4 regions of the Pseudomonas sp. BIC9C genome follow, and region 1 is predicted to be linked to each of the others. Evidence: predicted binding sites of a transcription regulator. Region 1 holds the regulator's gene; each other region holds the start of a gene.
What was found. Region 1 encodes FliA, which starts transcription of late flagellar genes. Its sites were predicted from a motif close to CTAAAGTTTNNNNNNNNNNNGCCGNTAA; they were not measured.
Positions count from the first base shown of each region.

Region 1 (2,200 bases):
TGTTGTTGGACGCCGACCTGGGGCTGGCGAACGTCGACGTTCTGCTGGGCCTGACACCCAAACGTACCCTGGCCGACGTGATCGAGGGCCGCTGCGAACTGCGCGACGTACTGCTGCAGGGACCAGGCGGCATCCGTATCGTTCCGGCCGCATCCGGCACTCAGAGCATGGTGCATCTGAGCCCTGCGCAACACGCGGGCCTGATCCAGGCCTTCAGTGATATCGGCGACAACCTCGACGTATTGGTGATCGACACCGCTGCGGGCATTGGTGACTCGGTAGTCAGTTTCGTTCGCGCAGCCCAGGAAGTGCTGCTGGTGGTATGTGACGAGCCGACCTCGATTACCGATGCCTACGCCTTGATCAAGTTGCTCAATCGTGACTATGGCATGAACCGCTTCCGCGTCCTGGCCAACATGGCCCAGAGCCCGCAGGAAGGGCGCAACCTGTTCGCCAAGTTGACCAAGGTCACGGATCGCTTCCTCGACGTCGCCCTGCAGTACGTCGGCGCCGTGCCTTACGATGAAAGTGTGCGCAAGGCTGTGCAGAAGCAGCGCGCCGTCTACGAGGCTTTCCCGCGTTCCAAGTGCTCGCTGGCGTTCAAGGCCATCGCGCAGAAAGTCGATACCTGGCCGTTGCCTGCCAACCCGCGCGGGCACCTGGAGTTTTTCGTCGAGCGCCTCGTGCAGCAAACAGCGGGACCCGTGCTATGACAGCAAGCGGTTACAACCTCTACAAGCGATCGGCGCGTGATGCGCAGTACGAGCTGATCGAGCGTTACGCGCCGCTGGTTAAACGCATTGCTTACCACTTGCTGGCGCGCTTGCCGGCCAGTGTCCAGGTCGAAGACCTGATCCAGGCCGGGATGATCGGCTTGCTTGAAGTGTCGACCAAATACGACGCCAGCAAAGGCGCCAGTTTCGAGACGTACGCGGGCATTCGAATCCGCGGCGCCATGCTCGATGAAGTGCGCAAGGGGGACTGGGCGCCACGTTCGGTTCACCGCAATACGCGCATGGTCAGCGATGCGATTCGCTCGATTGAAGCGAAAACCGGCCGTGACGCTAAAGATCACGAAGTTGCGGCCGAACTCCAATTGAGTCTCGACGATTACTACGGAATTTTGAACGACACCCTGGGCAGCCGGTTATTCAGTTTCGACGATCTGTTGCAGGACGGCGAACACGAAGGGCTGCACGAGGATGGCGCGAGTGCTCATCTCGAGCCGTCACGCGATCTGGAAGATGAACGCTTCCAGGCTGCGCTGGCGGATGCGATTGCCAATTTGCCGGAGCGTGAGCGACTGGTGTTGGCGCTGTACTACGACGAAGAGTTGAACCTCAAGGAAATCGGTGAGGTCCTGGGGGTCAGCGAATCGCGGGTCAGCCAGTTACACAGCCAGTGCGCGGCCCGTTTGCGGGGGCGTTTGGGGGAGTGGCGAGCGCGCTGAAGGCAGTGTGGGGACACTGCGAACGAGGCTGGTGTGGTGTTGAACTGCGCCGGTCGCGATCTGTTGTGCTCCAGACAGTCATTGAGTGCTTTGCCGGATTGATTGAAATGGCGCGTCCAGGTGCTGGGCGCGTTTAAGACTGCTTGGAGGTCGAATTGGACAAGAACATGAAAATCCTCATCGTTGATGACTTCTCAACGATGCGGCGGATCATCAAGAACCTGCTGCGTGACCTTGGGTTCACCAACACCGTCGAGGCCGACGATGGCACTACCGCCATTCCGGTGCTCAACAGCGGAAGCATCGACTTTCTGGTAACGGACTGGAACATGCCTGGCATGACCGGTATCGATCTGCTGCGCCACGTGCGTGCCGATGAAAAGCTCAAGCACCTGCCGGTGCTGATGGTGACCGCTGAAGCCAAGCGCGAGCAGATCATCGAAGCGGCCCAGGCCGGCGTTAACGGCTATGTGGTCAAACCCTTCACGGCCCAGGCGTTGAAAGAAAAAATCGAGAAGATTTTCGAACGCATCGGTTGATGAGTGCGCCACGGGGGAGCTATGGGCAATAACGAAACTTCATTGGGCGATTTCGAATCGACCCTGAAAAAACACGCCGTCGAATTGGTCGCGAGCCTTGAAAAGGGCAAGTTCGGCGACGCGGTGCAATTGATCCATGAGCTCAACCAGACCCGTGACCGCGGCCTGTATCAGGAAGTGGGCAAGCTCACTCGCGAACTGCATAGCGCGA
Region 1 covers NZ_JAWDGM010000001.1:632,183-634,382, reverse strand. Annotated here, with positions in the region: gene fleN (flagellar synthesis regulator FleN) at 1-713, shown strand, start outside; gene fliA (RNA polymerase sigma factor FliA) at 710-1,450, shown strand; gene RS887_RS03120 (chemotaxis response regulator CheY) at 1,618-1,989, shown strand; gene RS887_RS03115 (protein phosphatase CheZ) at 2,011-2,200, shown strand, end outside.

Region 2 (2,200 bases), on a different contig from region 1:
GATCTGCGGGTGTCTGCGCACTTTCTGATTGAGCGTGACGGCACCGTCACTCAGTTTGTCTCCTGTCTTGAGCGCGCCTGGCACGCCGGCGTCTCGTGTTTCGAGGGGCGGGAAACCTGTAACGATTTTTCCGTGGGCATCGAACTGGAAGGCACGGATGATCTACCGTTCACCGATGCGCAGTACCGCGCGTTGACGGCCCTGACCCGCCAGTTGCAGCAGGCGTTCAAGGCGATCACCACAGAGCGTATCTGCGGGCATAGCGACATTGCCCCCGGGCGCAAAACCGATCCGGGGCCGGCGTTCGACTGGGCACGCTATCGGGCCGCTCTGGCACAAGAGGAAGGGCAATGAGTTTTCTGGTGTTGCTGTTGGCGGTGTGGATCGAGAAGTTTTCGGCCCTGCGCCATCGCGTTCAGCGCGACAGTGGATGGATACACGAGCTGAACAGGCTTGAGGCCAGCCCACGACTTTCGGACCAGCCATGGCTGGTGTTGTCGGTACTGGTCTTGTTGCCGGTGGCGTTGCTGGGTTTGCTGCTGGTCGTCATCGAGCCGGTGGCCTACGGGTTGCTGGCGTTGCCGATCCATTTGCTGGTCGTGATCTACAGCCTGGGGCGCGGTGATCTGCTCGGTGATCTCGGGCCGTTCCGCGATGCCTGGCGTCGGGAGGACCTGCAAGCCGCGGCCCATGTCGCCAAGCGCGATCTGGATATCTGTGCAGACAGTGGTGAGCAACTGCTGGAACAGGTCGAAGGGCATTTACTGTGGGAGGCCTACCACAGCTTTTTCGCGGTGATTTTCTGGTACTTCCTGCTGGGACCGGTCGCGGCGCTGAGCTATCGGCTGCTGGCGCTGGCCGAAGAGCACGGGAAAACCCCGGCGGTGGTCGAACGCGCCGGGCAACTGCGTCATGCCTTCGACTGGGTGCCGGTGCGTCTGCTGGCGGCGAGCCTGGCGTTGGTCGGCAATTTTGTCGCAGTCAGTCGGGTCATGTTGCATGAGCTGCTGAACTGGAACATCAGCGCCGCGCAATTGATCGAGAAAGTCGGGCTGGTGGCCGGTGAAATTCCGGCGCCGGTGGCCGGCGCAGAAGGTATCAACAACCTGGACCGCATCTGGGAGCTGCTGCTGCGTGCCGCGGTGCTCTGGTATGCCGGGTTTGCGCTGTGGACGGTCCTGTCTTAGGGCTGTAGTCAGATCAAGCTCCCTCGAAACAGGGTGATCACTTGTCCGAAGTGCATCGCCCTGTCGTTAACCTTAAGTTACAAAACCTCCTGCCGATTTAAGTTATACAGAGATAGCGCCGAATAGTGGCTATCTGCTCTCGGTCTGCGCCTGCCAATAAAAAAAATAAAAAATTGAAGGGAGACATCCAGTGAAGAGCTTGCTCTATCCCGCTGTCGCACTGATGAACCGCCTGAGCTTCGGCATGAAGTTCAGCCTGATCAGCGTTCTGTTCCTGGTGCCGATGCTGGTGACCAACTTCTACCTGGTGCGTGACTCCTACCGCGAATTCCAGGGCACGCGTATCGAACTGCAAAGTCTCGACCTGTTGGGCAGCAGCCTGACGTTACGGCGCGATCTGGAAACCCTGAACAACCTGGTGCAGATCAATGTCAGCCTCGGCCAATCCGGCAAGGCCGGCAATGTCGAATCGAAAATCAGCGCCCTTGAGCAGAGTATTCTGACTCGTTTGCAAGGGCTGACGGCGATGACCAGCGATCCGGAGCAGGTCGCGGTGTTTGATGGCAAGCGCGATGAAATGGTCGCCGCGTTCAAGGCCCAGCAATCGGAAACTTCCCTGCAAAGCAAAAGCGCCTTGATCGGCAAGCTGGTGGGTAGTGCGCAGATTTTCAGCCAGCTCATCACCAGCCAGGCCGGCCTCAGTCGTGACAACCAGAGCGACATGCGCCAGTTGAGCGAGCTCGTCACCCTCGTCACGCCGCGTGTCACCCAGATCCTGGGCGAGGGTCGGGCAATGGGGTCTTACTCGTTGGGGCAGGGGTTCATCAACTCGGCTTCGAGTACCCGTTTCGATGAATTGCTGGCGCAGATTGAAAAGCTCCAGGCCGAATATGGCCTGAAGTTGCAGGATGCCCTGGGTTCCAGCAAAGCCGCGCGCGATACCCTGGCCGCTCAGGCCGATAGCAGCCGGGCATCCTTGAAGAAGGCCAGCGAGCTGTTCGAAGAACAAGTGG
Region 2 covers NZ_JAWDGM010000002.1:801,768-803,967, forward strand. Annotated here, with positions in the region: gene ampD (1,6-anhydro-N-acetylmuramyl-L-alanine amidase AmpD) at 1-354, shown strand, start outside; gene ampE (regulatory signaling modulator protein AmpE) at 351-1,187, shown strand; gene RS887_RS13615 (methyl-accepting chemotaxis protein) at 1,378-2,200, shown strand, end outside.
Region 2: RS887_RS13615 (methyl-accepting chemotaxis protein) is a predicted target of FliA. The motif match lies at 1,259-1,286, and genes of this name have one in related genera.

Region 3 (2,200 bases), 410 kb from region 1:
ACCACCGCGAATCCGCGTCCGGCCTCACCGGCACGGGCCGCTTCGATGGCCGCATTGAGCGCCAGCAGGTTGGTCTGTTCGGCGATGCCGCGAATCACCTCCAGGACCTTGCCGATGCGCCCGCTGTCGGTTTCCAGTTGGCGGATGACCGTGGCGGTATTGGCGATTTCACCGCGCATTTGGGTGATGGTGTGGATGGTGCCCTGCATGACTTTTTCGCCTTGTTGGGCGGACTGGTCGGCATCGTCGGCGGCCCGCGCCGCTTCGGCGGCATGCCGGGCAACTTCCTGTGCGGTGGCAGACATTTCGTTCATGGCCGTCGCCACCTGATCGGTGCGGTTGAACTGCTCGTTGGTGCCGCCTGCCATCACGGTGGCAATCGAATTCAACTCGCCGCTGGCGCTGTCCAGATCCGACGCGCTGCGCTGCAAACGGCTGAAGGTTTCAGCGAGGAAATCACGCAGGGTGTTGGCGGCCATCGCCAGTTTTCCCAACTCGTCCTGACGGGTGCTGGCCACGCGCTCGGCAAAACGTCCCTGGCTGAGCTGCGCCACGTATTCGATCAGTTTGCGGATCGGCTCGACCAGGTTGCGGTTGACCAGCCACAGGCTCAGCAGGCCAATCAGCAGCCCCGACACCAGCATCACGACAAGCCCCAGCAACACCGTGCGATCGGCACTAGAGCTGATCAGGGTCGATTGCTCGGCGCCCTGCTTGCGCAACTCGCTGACCAATTCACTCATTTGATCGCTGGTGGCACGGTCCACGCCCTTGACCGCCGTGTCGCCCGCCGTCGGTTCGCCGCCTGCGGCAACGAACGCGTCCCGGCCCTTCTGATAGGCCGCACCCAACTGACGATGTTCGTCACGCAAGCGTTCAATGCGGCGCTTGAGTTGAGGGTCGATGCCCTTCTGCCCGGCCAGTTCGCCAAGGATGTTTTGCACATCGCGCTGACGGTCTTCGAATTGCCCCCAGTACTTGCTCAGGTCCGCCGGTTGCTTGCCGCGCAGCAGGACGTTTTTCCATTCCTGCACCTGCACCTTGAATTGCAGGTTGGCTTCATCGATCAATTGCGAGGTGTGCAGCGGGCCTTCGATCAGATTGGCGTAGCTCTGCACGCCGCTGGACAGGAAGTGAAAACACGCCAGGGCGATCAACAGCATCGCCAGCAGGCTGCCACTCAGCAGGGCGAGAATTTGTGCTCTCAGGGACTTTTGCAAAAGCATCGGATGGTACTCATGACAGGAATGAGGCACGCCCCGGTAAGGCGTGAAAGGTGTCCGGACATCCCTGTCTGCGATCACGGCCAATGGCCGGGGGCGCGCAACTTAACCCAAGCGTGATCGGCGTGCCAGAGCGGTTCTTGAGAAGAATCCGACCGCCGGTAGGGCAATCGTTTGCGTTATTTTCCCGTCACAAAAACGTCATCCCGGCTTGCGATGATGCCGCTCAAGTGAACCTGTAAAACATGTGACAGGCGCCTCCCCTTGCGAGTCCTCATGAACCACAGCATCGACCAAAGCCATCGCGACACGGATCTGTTCGGCCTGCTCTACGGTTTCAGTTTTCGCCCCGGTGAGGCCGGACGGGAAATCAATTCCGCCGAGGCCTTGCAGTACCTGCAACAACCGGAGAGCGACGAGCAATTTCTGTGGCTGCACCTGAACCTCGCCCACGCCGCGTGCGAACGCTGGATGAAGAGTCATCTGGAATTGCCCGAGGAGTTTTTCGAAGCGCTGCACGAAGGCTCGCGCTCGACGCGCATCGAGCATGTCGACTCCGCGTTGCTGGCGGTGGTCAACGACGTGGTGTTCAACCTCAGCAACATGGTGTCGTCGGATGTCTCGACGCTGTGGGTGTGCGCCCGCAGCCGGCTGATCATCAGCGCCCGCCTGCAACCGCTGCACTCGGTGGACAAATTGCGCTCGTCGGTGAAGGCCCGGGAATGCTTTCGCTCCCCGCTGGAACTGCTGGTGCATCTGCTGCGCGACCAGGGTGAAGTGCTGACCCAGATCGTGCGCAAGACCAGCCAGAGCGTGGATCAGATCGAAGACGAACTGCTGTCCTCGCGGCTGTCGACCAACCGCGCCGAGCTGGGCGCCAATCGCCGGGTGCTGGTGCGATTGCAACGGCTGCTGGCGCTGGAGCCAGGCTCGTTGCTGCGCCTGCTCAACCGGCCGCCGCAATGGCTGCAAAAGGA
Region 3 covers NZ_JAWDGM010000001.1:1,043,153-1,045,352, forward strand. Annotated here, with positions in the region: gene RS887_RS04965 (methyl-accepting chemotaxis protein) at 1-1,226, opposite strand, end outside; gene RS887_RS04970 (transporter) at 1,500-2,200, shown strand, end outside.
Region 3: RS887_RS04965 (methyl-accepting chemotaxis protein) is a predicted target of FliA. The motif match lies at 1,341-1,368, and genes of this name have one in related genera.

Region 4 (2,200 bases), 530 kb from region 1:
TGGCCACGGCAATGACGGTCGCAACGACCGCGGAGGTGCGGAATTCGCTGAGCTTCGAGAAGGCTTTGTCCTTGTCCACCGACAGGCCGATGTACCAGTTGACCGACGACAGGCCCTTGATCGGGGTGAAGGTCACGATGCGGGTTTTACCGTCGACCTGGATTTCACTCAGGTCGCTGCTGATCGCGGGCGTATCCTGCGGGTAGACATCCTTGAGCGTCTTCATCGCCAGCGCTTTGTCGGGATGTACCAGGATCTTGCCATCGGCGCTGATCAGGAAGGCGTAGCCCATGCCATCGAAATCCAGCGCATTGAGGCTGTCGGCGATCACCTGCAGACTCAGGTCGCCACCGACGACACCGATGTTCTGTCCATCCTTGATCACGCTATTGACGATGGAAATCACCAGTTGGCCGGAGGCCAGGTCCACGTAGGGTTCAGTCAGCGCCGAACCGCTGGTGCCTTGAGCGCTCTTGTACCAGGGGCGCGCACGAGGGTCATAGCCGTCGGGCATCTTGCTGTCCGGGCGAATGATGAAAGAACCGTCCTTGCTGCCCAGGTAGGCACCCATGAAGGTCGAAGTCACGGCTTTTTGCACAAGCAGACTGGATACGTTGCCCGCCTCGGGATTGAGTGCGACGGTTTGTGCCAGGTTTTCTATCAACAGGCTGCGCCCGTTCAACCAGGTCTGGATGTTGTTGGCAGTGACTCTGCCCATTTCCTGCAGGTAATTGTCCAGGTCCTTACGAATGGCGTTGCGTTGCAAATAGTCGTTGTACAGCGTGAATGAGGCGAAGGCGGCAATAACGATAAGGGCGGCGGCAAGCAGGATTTTATGGCTGAAACGCAGATTTTTGTTCATGGCTTGGGGTTCCGCTAAGGTCTTAATGTCCAGCGCGTGCTTTTATAAAGGGACGCACAACGGGCAAGGTTGAAAGCAAGTGAATTTTCCGACTCTCCTTAGGGAAATTTCTGACCAGATCGTGTCTGTCTGCTTTGTCGTTATTTCTATCGGCCGTGTAGGACCAAAGATTAATCATGGGTGACCAAATGCCTGATTCATTGCAACTCGTTATCGGCGCCGACCTCAAGGGGCAGCCGATCGCCCAGGCCATGCGCCTGGCAAACCGCCATGGTTTGATCGCAGGTGCGACCGGTACCGGCAAAACCGTCACTTTGCAACGACTGGCCGAAGCCTTCAGCGATGCCGGCGTGGCGGTGTTCGCCGCCGACATCAAGGGTGACCTGTGCGGCCTTGGCGCCGCCGGCAACCCCCAGGGCAAGATCGCCGAACGGATTGCCGGGATGCCATGGCTCAACCACAAGCCTCAGGCTTATCCGGTGACGTTGTGGGACGTACAGGGTCAGTCCGGTCATCCTTTACGCACAACCTTGAGTGAAATGGGGCCGTTGCTGCTGGGCAGCCTGCTGGAACTGACCGACAGTCAGCAGTCGGCGCTGTATGCGGCGTTCAAGGTGGCGGACCGCGAAGGCCTGTTGTTGCTGGATCTGAAAGACCTGAAGGCACTGCTCAATCACCTCAGGGACAACCCGGAACTGCTCGGGGACGACGCGGCATTGATGACCACCGGCTCCAGCCAGGCGTTGCTACGGCGTCTGGCGACCCTGGAGCAACAGGGGGCCGAAGCTTTGTTCGGCGAGCCGGCGCTGCAACTCGAAGACATCCTTCAACCCACCGCGGATGGTCGCGGGCGCATTCATTTGCTGGATGCCAGCCGTCTGGTGCATGAAGCGCCGAAGGTCTACGCGACGTTCCTGCTGTGGCTGCTGGCCGAGCTGTTCGAGCAACTGCCTGAGCGTGGCGACGCGGACAAACCGTTGCTGGCGCTGTTTTTCGACGAGGCCCACTTGTTGTTCAACGGTACGCCGCAGGCATTGCGTGACCGTCTGGAGCAAGTCGTGAGGTTGATTCGCTCGAGAGGCGTGGGCGTGTATTTCGTCACCCAGTCGCCGGGTGACCTGCCGGATGACGTGCTGGCTCAGCTGGGCTTGCGCATCCAGCACGGTTTGCGCGCGTTCACCGCCAAGGAGCAGAAATCCCTGCGGGCAGTGGCGGACGGCTTCCGGCCAAACCCGGCGTTCGATGCCTTGTCGGTGCTGACTGAGCTCGGTATCGGCGAAGCGTTGGTCGGGACCTTGCAGGACAAGGGTACGCCGGAGATTGTCCAGCGGGTGCTGG
Region 4 covers NZ_JAWDGM010000001.1:1,158,320-1,160,519, reverse strand. Annotated here, with positions in the region: gene RS887_RS05520 (methyl-accepting chemotaxis protein) at 1-862, opposite strand, end outside; gene RS887_RS05515 (helicase HerA-like domain-containing protein) at 1,051-2,200, shown strand, end outside.
Region 4: RS887_RS05520 (methyl-accepting chemotaxis protein) is a predicted target of FliA. The motif match lies at 1,009-1,036, and genes of this name have one in related genera.